DNA from 2 places in the Thalassospira sp. NFXS8 genome. Region 1 is predicted to be linked to the other one. Evidence: predicted binding sites of a transcription regulator. Region 1 holds the regulator's gene; the other holds the start of a gene.

The links. The regulator PhoB, encoded in region 1, activates phosphate uptake and scavenging genes when phosphate is short. The targets are predictions, from matches to a motif close to TNTCATAAAACTGTCA.
Region 2: a site for PhoB is predicted at 1,467-1,482, ahead of J4E05_RS04510 (RNA degradosome polyphosphate kinase). Genes of this name have one in related genera too.

What each region holds. Positions count from the first base shown of each region.
Region 1 is NZ_JAGEMF010000002.1:772,602-778,700, reverse strand. Features, by position in the region: gene J4E05_RS12700 (cation:proton antiporter domain-containing protein) at 1-1,431, shown strand, start outside; gene phoB (phosphate regulon transcriptional regulator PhoB) at 1,549-2,247, opposite strand; gene phoU (phosphate signaling complex protein PhoU) at 2,252-2,983, opposite strand; gene pstB (phosphate ABC transporter ATP-binding protein PstB) at 3,004-3,810, opposite strand; gene pstA (phosphate ABC transporter permease PstA) at 3,812-5,158, opposite strand; gene pstC (phosphate ABC transporter permease subunit PstC) at 5,151-6,099, opposite strand, start outside.
Region 2 is NZ_JAGEMF010000001.1:998,031-1,002,385, forward strand. Features, by position in the region: gene aspS (aspartate--tRNA ligase) at 1-599, opposite strand, end outside; gene J4E05_RS04505 (SixA phosphatase family protein) at 806-1,384, opposite strand; gene J4E05_RS04510 (RNA degradosome polyphosphate kinase) at 1,664-3,814, shown strand; gene J4E05_RS04515 (Ppx/GppA phosphatase family protein) at 3,856-4,355, shown strand, end outside.

The DNA.
Region 1 (6,099 bases):
TCAACGGCAATCATTCTTAAGCAATTATCCGATGAACGTCAGTTACATACCCGTTTTGGCCGGGCTGCATTGGCGGTTTTGCTGTTGCAAGACGTGTCGGTCGGACCGTTTTTGATCATGGTGCAGGCGGCGGGCAACACCACCAGTACCACCAGCCCGTGGGTCAGTATTCTGGCCGGGTTTGGTGCGGTTGCCCTTTTATTGCTGGCGGGGCGGTATTTATTACGTCCGATGTTTCGCGCCATTGCCGCCCTGCACAACCCCGAACTGTTTGCCATTGGCACCCTGTTTGCGGTGCTGGCTGCCAGCACCCTGACCGAAATGGCAGGTCTTTCCATGGCGCTGGGCGCGTTTATTGCCGGCGTCATGTTGGCCGAAACCGAATTTCGCCACCAGATCGAAGCCGACATTGCCCCGTTTCGCGGGGTGTTTCTATCGCTGTTTTTCATGTCAGTTGGCATGTCGGTCGATATCGGGGTGGTTTACAATCACGCGATCACGGTGATTTTGGGCGTGGCGGCCCTGCTGTTGATCAAGGCCGCAATCCTGTTTGTACTGTCGCTGGCAACACGGTTTGACCGTGCCGTTTCGATCCGCATTGCAATGGGGCTTGCGGGCGGCGGCGAATTTGCCTTTGTCATGTTTACACTGGCCGCCCAAAACGGTGCCATCACACCCGATCTTGCCGCCATTCTTGTGCCGATTGTTGCCATTTCCATGGCCGTAACACCCAGCCTGATCAGCCTGGGCAAAAAGCTGGAAGATATCCTGCACCCGCGCGAAACCGACCAGCTTGGTGAAATTGAAAGCCACACCGAAGGGGTTGAACATCATGTGCTGATTATTGGCTGTGGCCGCGTTGGCCGCGTTTTGGCGCGTTTGTTAAAAACCCGGAATATTCCCTTTATCGTGCTGGAATCCGACGCCCAGCAAGTTGCACGGGGCCGTGCCGAAGGATTACCGGTTTATTTTGCCGATGGCTCGCGTCCGGAAAGTTTTCGGGCGGCCCATACCGATCAAGCCCATGTGGCCGCCGTTGCCATGGGCACCCCGCATGAAACCGAAAAAACCGTGGCCTTGCTGCGCCAGCATTACCCGCATTTAAAAATTTTCGCCCGCGCCCAGGACATTTCCCATATCGGCGCATTGGCCCGCAGCGGTGCCAATGCCGCCATCCCCGAAGTGTTGGAAACCGGCCTGCGCCTGTCAGACCATGTATTATCAGCCTGCGATGTCCCCCAGGATGAAATTGATACCGAAATTGCCAAATTCCGCCGTGCCGACATGCTGCTGATGAACGAACTGGCACCACGCGCGCCATCACATTCACCCGGCAGCGCCACAAAACCGATCAGTGCGCCATCTACGGCACCCGCAACGGCGACGGCCAAAACCACCGCTTCCGCCCCCCTGTCCGGCGAAAAGCCATAACGAAGGGCGACAATATTTCAATATTGTATAAAACAAGGCCCTGTCATGTGACAGGGCCTTGTAATTTCAGTGTAAATTGCGAAATTCTGTCACAATTTACTTAAATAAAAATGCCGGTTACGCAGCGGCATCATCGTCAAGGGCATAGCCCGCCGCACGAACAGTCCGAATAACGTCCTTGGTGCCTTTAACATCGTTCAATGCTTTGCGCAGACGGCGAATATGCACATCTACCGTGCGGGTTTCGACATAGATATTCGGCCCCCAAACGGCGTTAAGTAACTGTTCGCGCGAGAAAACCCGCCCCGGATGTTCCAGAAAATACCGCAACAGGCGAAATTCTGTCGGCCCCAGATGGATCGGTTTGCCACTGCGGTTAACCCGGTGCGCGGCCAAATCCATTTCGATATCAGAATAGATCAACTGCCCCTGTGGTTGCGCCGGACCCGACCGACGCAAAAGCGCACGGATACGGGCCAGCAATTCGCCAATGGCAAAGGGCTTGGTCACGTAGTCATCGGCACCGGTATCAAGGCCACGAATACGGTCGCCTTCTTCGCCGCGTGCGGTCACCATAATCACCGGCAAATCCCGGCTTTCCGGTTTCCGGCGGATCTGGCGGCACACCTCGATCCCCGACATGACCGGCAACATCCAGTCGAGCAAAACCAGATCAACATGGGTTTCAGCCATGATTTTCAAGGCTTCGTCGCCATCACCGGCTTCGACAACATTCATGCCTTCGCGTTCAAGGTTATAGCGCAACATCGTAACGATGGCGGCTTCATCCTCGACAATAAGAACCGTAGGATCCATCCTGTTATTCCCCTGCCTCGTTGGGTTCAATCACAGCAAAATTGGCAGCGTCATTTTTCGGACGGCCATCAACGGGCAAATCTTCACCCTTGATCCGGTAATAGATCGTTTCAGCGATGTTGGTGGCATGATCGCCAATACGTTCAATGTTTTTGGCAATGAACAAAAGATGGGTCGATGCGGTAATGTTGCGCGGATCTTCCATCATATAGGTCAGCAATTCGCGGAACAGCGAATTGTACATATCGTCCACTTCCTGGTCCCGCGCCCAAACGCGCTGGGCCTTTTCGGCATCGTTTTCGATATAGGCGTCCAGAACGTCCTTGATGATTTCCTGGGCCAGGCGCGCCATGTTGGGAATAACCTGAACCGGGCGGATCGGCGCCATCTGGTTAAGAACCTGTGCGCGTTTGGCAATGTTCTTGGCCAGATCGCCAATGCGTTCGAGATCGTTCGACAGTTTCAATGCCGTAACGACCTGTCGCAAATCATCGGCCATCGGCTGACGCAGGGCCAGAACACGTACAGCAAAATCCTGCACTTCCTGTTCTAGCTTATCAATCCGCAGGTCCGAAACAATGACCTGTTCGGCCAGTTCGGAATCGCGTTTTGAAATGGCGCGAATGGCCGAAATCAGCTGGCTTTCGGCCAAACCGCCCATTTGCGAAATGATATTGTTCAACCGTGTCAGTTCATCGTCAAATGAACTGACGATATGGCTTTCTTCTTTTCTCATCGTATTACCTCCTGCCCGGCTTAGCCGAAGCGCCCAGTGATATAGCCTTTGGTGCGTTCGTCTCGCGGGTTGGTAAAAATTTGGTCCGTTTCGCCGACTTCCACCAGTTTACCCAGGTGGAAAAAAGCCGTGCGCTGCGACACACGCGCGGCCTGCTGCATGGAGTGAGTGACGATGACAATTGTGTAGTTCGAACGCAGCTCGTCGATCAGTTCCTCGACCTTGGCGGTCGCGATCGGATCAAGCGCGGAACAGGGTTCATCCATCAAAATAACTTCGGGGCTGACCGCAACGGCACGGGCAATGCACAGGCGTTGCTGCTGCCCCCCGGAAAGACCGGTGGCAGGCGATGCCAAACGGTCTTTGACTTCTTTAAGCAGGCCAGCCTTTTCCAGCGAAGTCATGACGATTTCGTCAAGTTCATCGCGGGAATTGACCAGACCATGAATACGCGGGCCATAGGCCACGTTATCGAAAATCGATTTTGGAAACGGGTTCGGTTTTTGAAACACCATGCCGATGCGGGCACGCAACTGCACCACATCAATAACCTTGTCGTAGATATCGCGGTCATCAAGAGTAACCTTGCCGTTGATGGACACGCCATCAATGGTGTCGTTCATGCGGTTCAGGCACCGCAAAAACGTCGATTTACCACAGCCCGACGGGCCGATCAGCGCGGTGACTTCGCGTTCAACAACATCAAGGTCAACATTATAAAGTGCCTGCGCGTCGCCATAAAACAGGTTCAGGTCGCGGGCCGCCATTTTCGAATTACCCCGCGTTTGCGGTGCGTTCGTCATTGCATCAGTCGTTACAACAGCCATTTTACCACTTCCGTTCAAATTTCTTGCGCAATAACACAGCCAACCCGTTCATCAGGATCAGGAAGGCCAGCAACACCATAATCGCCGCCGAGGTTTTTTCGACAAAGGCGCGTTCCGGGCTGTCTGCCCACAGGTAAATCTGCACAGGCAACACCGTTGCCGCATCCATTGCACTGCCGGGAATATCAACAATAAAGGCCACCATCCCGATCATCAAAAGCGGGGCGGTTTCGCCCAGTGCCTGAGCCATCCCGATGATGGTACCGGTCAGAATGCCCGGCATGGCAAGCGGCAAAACATGGTGGCTAACCGTTTGCACGGGTGACGCCCCAAGGCCAAGGGCCGCCTGGCGAATAGAGGGCGGTACAGCCTTGATCGCGGCACGCGCGGCAATGATGATGGTTGGCAATGTCATCAATGCCAGGGTCAAACCACCAACAACCGGGGCCGAACGCGGCAAATGCATCACGTTAAGATAAAGTTCCAGCCCCAGCAGACCAAACACGATGGAAGGAACAGCCGCGAGATTGTTGATATTGACTTCAATAATCTGGGTCAGGCGGTTTTTCGGGGCAAATTCTTCAAGGTAAATTGCCGCCGCCACCCCGATCGGGAAAGATAAAAGCAAGGTTACGATCAACGTATAGAACGAGCCAACAGCAGCGCCCCAGATCCCGGCCAATTCAGGTTCACGGGAGTCACCATTGGTAAAAAACCGGGTGTGAAACCGCTTTTCAATGGCATCGCCGTTTTGAAGGGCCTGGAACCAGCCGATCTGGTCATCATCAAGGCGTCGGCTGGCTTCGTTGGTGTCGGCACTGATATAGCCCTTGTTGAGCATATCAAAATCATCACCGGAAATAAGCCAGACCTTGCGCGTTTGCCCGATCAGCGACGGGGTATCAAGAACCCGCTCGCGCAGATCATAAGACGCACCACTTGAAACGATGTCGTAAAGTTTACGTTTTTCCGAGCGCGATGTGACCTCGGGGAAACGGGCGCGAAGGGCTTCCTTGATCAGACCATCATAATTGGCACGTCCGATAACAGCCGGGTCACGGTTGCCTTCGGGGTCAATCACCGCCGGATCAAAGGTAACCTCGATCTGGACATAGGTTTGAACAAAGGCGCTGTAGCCCTTTGATATGATCGAATATCCCAGCATCACCAACGCGGCCAGTGCCAGCATGATCGCGGTCAGACCATAGGTCTTGAACCGGCGCTCGGCGGCATAGCGTTTTTTGATACTGCGCGAAATGTCGGCACTGTCCCAGTCAACCGGCTTGCGCAGGTTGGCGGCGTCCGTAGTGGCAGCGCGATCTTCCATCAATGATGCCATATCAGTCATATTTCTCGCGATACTTCTGCACAACCTTCAGGGCGAACACGTTCAACCCCAGGGTCACAAGGAAAAGAACCAGACCAAGTGCGAAGGCTGACAGGGTTTTTGCACTGTCAAATTCCTGGTCACCCACGAGCAAGGTAACAATTTGCACCGTTACCGTCGTTACTGCCTGCAAGGGATTGGCGGTAAGGTTGGCCGCAAGGCCCGCCGCCATCACCACAATCATGGTTTCGCCAATCGCCCGGGATACTGCCAGCAGGATGGCCCCGACAATACCGGGCAAGGCCGCCGGGAAAATAACGTGGCGAATGGTTTCGGATTTGGTTGCCCCCAGCCCATAGGAACCATCACGCAAGGATTGCGGCACCTGGGACATCACGTCGTCAGACAGCGAGGAAACAAATGGAATGATCATGACCCCCATGACCAGACCGGCGGCCAGCGCACTTTCTGAACTGACACTTAAACCAAGCACCGAACCAGTATCGCGCAGAAATGGTGCCACGGTAAGGGCGGCAAAAAAGCCGTAAACCACCGTGGGCACGCCTGCCAGAATTTCCAGCGCCGGTTTTGCCCAGGCACGGAAAGTTGGCGATGCGTATTCGCCCATATAAATCGCCGAAAACAAGCCGACCGGCACGGCCACCAGCATGGCGATAAACGTGATCAGCAAGGTTCCGGCAAAAAGCGGGATCATGCCAAACGAGCCATCGGATGCGACCTGATCGGCGCGGATTGCGGTTTGCGGGCTCCATTCCAGACCAAACAGGAATTCAAGCGGATTGACCTTGCTAAAGAAATGCAAGGCTTCAAACATCAGCGAAAACACAATGCCAACGGTCGAAAGAATGGCAATGGCCGAACAGCCGATCATCAGATAACGCACGATCCGTTCGACATTGTTGCGTGCCCGCATGTCGGCAACAATCCGGCGATAGGACAAA
Region 2 (4,355 bases), on a different contig from region 1:
TGCTGAGGTGCCTGCGGCAGAGCATAAAACTTGCCCGGATGGGTGCGCGAGGGGACAAGAAAGTCACGTGCGCCTTCCGGCGAGGATGCGGTCAGGATCGGCGTCTGGATTTCAAGAAAACCCTGTGCCGTCATTTTCTGACGCATCGCCGAAATCACCTGAGAGCGCAGCACGATGTTCTTATGAACACTTTCGCGGCGCAGGTCGAGGTAACGGTGACGCAGGCGAACTTCTTCGCCATATTCCACATCGCCAAACACCGGCATCGGCAAAACATCAGCCGAGGACTGAACGGTGATTTCCGATGCATAAACCTCGATCTCGCCGGTTGGCAGGTTCGGGTTAATGGTTTCGGCGGTCCGTTTAACGACCTTGCCATCAACCGTAATCACGCTTTCGGCGCGTGATTTTTCCAGAACCGCAAAAAGCGGGCTGGAAATGTCGATCACGACCTGGGTGATACCATAATGATCGCGCAAATCGACAAACAGAAGGTTGCCGTGGTCGCGTTTGCGGTGAATCCAGCCAGAAAGGCGGACTTGGGCATCGGCGTCGGAAACGCGAAGTGCATTGCAATTATGTGAGCGATAAGGATGCATGGTCTTTCCAGGTTGCGTTATATTTTGGGCCGCGAATTGGCCGCAAAGGTGCATGGCTGACCGGCGCTGTCAAACAAAAAACGCTTAAAGCCGCACGCATCACTGCCAAACCGGCAACAAATAACGTCCGCCCCATCGCGATCCTTGCCTGGCACAGCAGCCAGTATATGAATTTGACGGTATAAAACGCTTCTCGCCTGCCCGCGTCAAGTATCGGCGGGTCTGTCGTCTGTTCCACGGATCACATTGTGCGTTCCGGTTAACAGATCATCGCGCAAATCACGCACTTTGACAAACCGTGTCAGGCGTCCCTGACCCCATTCAACATTTACCCAGCTATCAACATCGAATTCGAACTGACACAAGGCACAAGTGGGATATTTTTGCGCCATGTCGCCCCGCAATCCGTGTTCATCCACCCCGATCAGGGCCTGCGCCAAACATTCTAACCCCGGATTATGCCCCACCATCAAAACCCGGTCGGCTTCGTCATGGGTTTGATGCAGGCATTTTAACAGCGTGGTTTCGGCGGCCATATACATATCACGGGCGTAAATCACCTTGGCGTCATCGGCAAAACCACGCCCTAGCAAACCAACCGTTTGCACCGTGCGTTGCGCGGTCGAACACCATACAAGATCGGGGATCAGGTTCTGTTTATACAAAAACCGCCCCATCACCGGTGCCGCCTTTTCCCCGCGGGCATTCAGGTCGCGGTCGTGATCTGCGCGGGCCGGGTCCGCCCAACTGGATTTGGCATGGCGCAATAACAACAGTGTCTTCATAAACAACTGGCTCGTTTGTGATGGGTCAATGTTATCAGGCACAGAAATGCCATAACTGACCCAACGGCACCAATGAAAAAACTGACATATAACTGTAGGATTTTCCGCACGCGTTATTGGCTATTCTGCCACGTCGAATCTTGTAGCGCGCCATCAGGAACACATGCTTTTTTCGGGTTACAAATTGCAGTTTAACAAACAGTTATCGTATACTCGCAAGCGAAAGACATGGTGGCGTCTTAATTCCAGTACCACATGGCTCATGGCAGGAGGCTTTGCGTGACACACGCTGCGGCAATTCAATCAAGTGCAATTTCCATTGATTCGGAAAAGCGCTTTATCAATCGCGAACTTTCCTGGCTGGCGTTTAATGGCCGTGTTCTGGAAGAAGCCCAAAATCCAAATCATCCGTTGCTTGAACGTCTGCGCTTTTTGTCGATTTCTGCCAGCAACCTTGACGAATTTTACATGGTCCGTGTTGCCGGTCTGGTCGGGCAGGTTCGTGCGGGCATGACCAATATCAGCCAGGATGGCTTAAGCCCGTCGGAACAATTGCGCGCCATTACCTACGATGCCAACCAGGTTTTGCAAGACCAGCAGCGCATCTGGCAAAAGCTGCGCGGGGACATGCACCAGCTTGGCATTTCCGTAATCGAACCCGATGATTTAACCCAGACGGACCGTAAATGGCTGGACGGATATTTCATGCGCGAAATATTTCCGACCCTAACGCCGCTGGCGATTGACCCGTCGCACCCGTTTCCGTTTATTCCCAATCTGGGTTTTGCCATCGTCATGCAGTTGTTTGACCCGTCAGACGGGCACAATATGCGCGGGCTGATCCCGATGCCGCCGAAAATAGGGCGTTTCTTGCGCCTGCCGGGCAAAACCGAACGGTATTTGCCGCTTGAACAGGCTGTCCTGATGTATCTGGGCAAACTGTTTCCCGGCTTTGATTTGATCGAACATGGCCTGTTCCGCGTCATTCGCGATTCGGATGTCGAAATCGAGGAAGAAGCCGAAGATCTGGTGCGCGTGTTTAAAACCGCGCTAAAGCGCCGCCGTCGCGGCAGCATCATCCGGCTTAAGGTCAATGCCTCGATCCCGGAAGACCTTTTGAATTTCGTGATCGACGAACTTCATGTCGCCCCGGAAGAGGTCGTCAAGGTTGACGGGCTGTTGGGGGTGGTTGACGTTAAACAGTTAATTGATTCCGATCTGCATCACGATTTGCTGTTTCCGCCCTATGCCGCGCGCTACCCCGAACGGGTCCGCGATTTTGGCGGGGACTGCTTTGCCGCCATTGGCAAAAAGGACCTGGTGGTTCACCACCCGTTTGAAGATTTCGATGTGGTTGTACAGTTCCTGTTGCAGGCCGCGCGCGACCCCGATGTGGTTGCGATTAAACAAACCCTGTATCGTACGTCCGAAAACAGCCCGATTGTGAAGGCCCTGATTGCGGCGGCCGAAGCTGGCAAATCGGTTACCGCCATGGTCGAACTTAAAGCCCGGTTCGATGAAGAAGCCAACCTGCGCTGGGCGGCCGACCTGGAACGTGCTGGCTGCCAGGTTGTCTATGGCTTCCTTGAATGGAAAACCCACGCCAAAATTTCGCTGGTCGTGCGCCGCGAAACCCACGGGCTTCGTACCTATTGCCATTTTGGCACCGGCAACTACCACCCGATCACGGCAAAATTCTATACCGATATTTCGTTCTTCTCGTGCGATCCGGCACTGGGCCGGGATGCTGGCAGCATTTTCAATTTCATGACCGGTTATGCAACGCCGCGCTCACTTGAAAAAATTGCCATCGCCCCACACACCATGCGCCCCAGCCTGATTGCCAATATCGAAAAAGAAATCGAAAATGCCGAAGCAGGCAAGCCTTCGGGGATCTGGACCAAAATGAACAGCCTGGTTGACCCGGTGGTGATTGATGCCCTGTACCGGGCGTCACAGGCCGGTGTCCCGGTGGACCTTGTGGTCCGTGGCATTTGCTGTTTACGCCCCGGTGTGCCGGGCCTGTCGGAAAATATTCGGGTTAAATCCATCGTTGGCCGGTTTTTGGAACATTCGCGCATTGTGGTATTCGCCAATGGCGCAAAACTGCCATCGCGCAAAGCCAAGGCGTTTATTTCCTCGGCCGACTGGATGCCACGTAACCTTAATCGCCGGGTCGAATGCCTGGTGCCAATTGAAAACCCCACTTGCCATCGCCAGATCATCGAACAAATCATGATTGCGAATTTGAAAGACACCGCCCAAAGCTGGTATCTCCAGCCGGACGGATCTTACGAACGCTGCGAAGCGGGCAAGGATGCGTTTTCGGCCAACGATTATTTCATGACCAACCCGTCCCTGTCCGGGCGGGGCAGCGCCCTTGACGAAGACAACGTGTCTTCGGTGCCGGTTCTGGTCCTCGACGAATAGAATAACCAGGTACATTCAGACATATGCTTACCGAACACAGGGTGTCCAAACGTATTGCCATTATCGACGTCGGGTCGAACTCGGTCCGACTGGTGGTATTTGATGGTCAAACCCGCGCACCGGCCCCGATTTTCAACGAGAAGGTCATGTGCGGCCTGGGGCGTGACCCCGATGGATCGGGTAAGCTGAATGCAGAAGGGGTTGAAATGGCAATCGGTGCCTTGCGCCGGTTTGCCACCCTGCTGCGGGCCATGAAAATATCGCGTGTCGATGTGCTGGCAACCGCGGCTGTCCGTGCTGCCAGCGATGGTAATATTTTTTGCCAGCGTGTGCTTGATGAAACCGGCCTTCGGGTCAAGGTCATTGATGGCCTTGAGGAAGCCCGCCTGTCCGGCCTGGGTATTATATCGGGTGACCCGCACGCAACCGGCGTTATGGGCGATATCGGCGGCGGGTCGCTGGAACTGGTATTACTGGATCAGGGGCAAATTCAGGAACGGGTTAGTCTGCCGCTGGGGGCAATGCGCCTGCATGCGGTCTT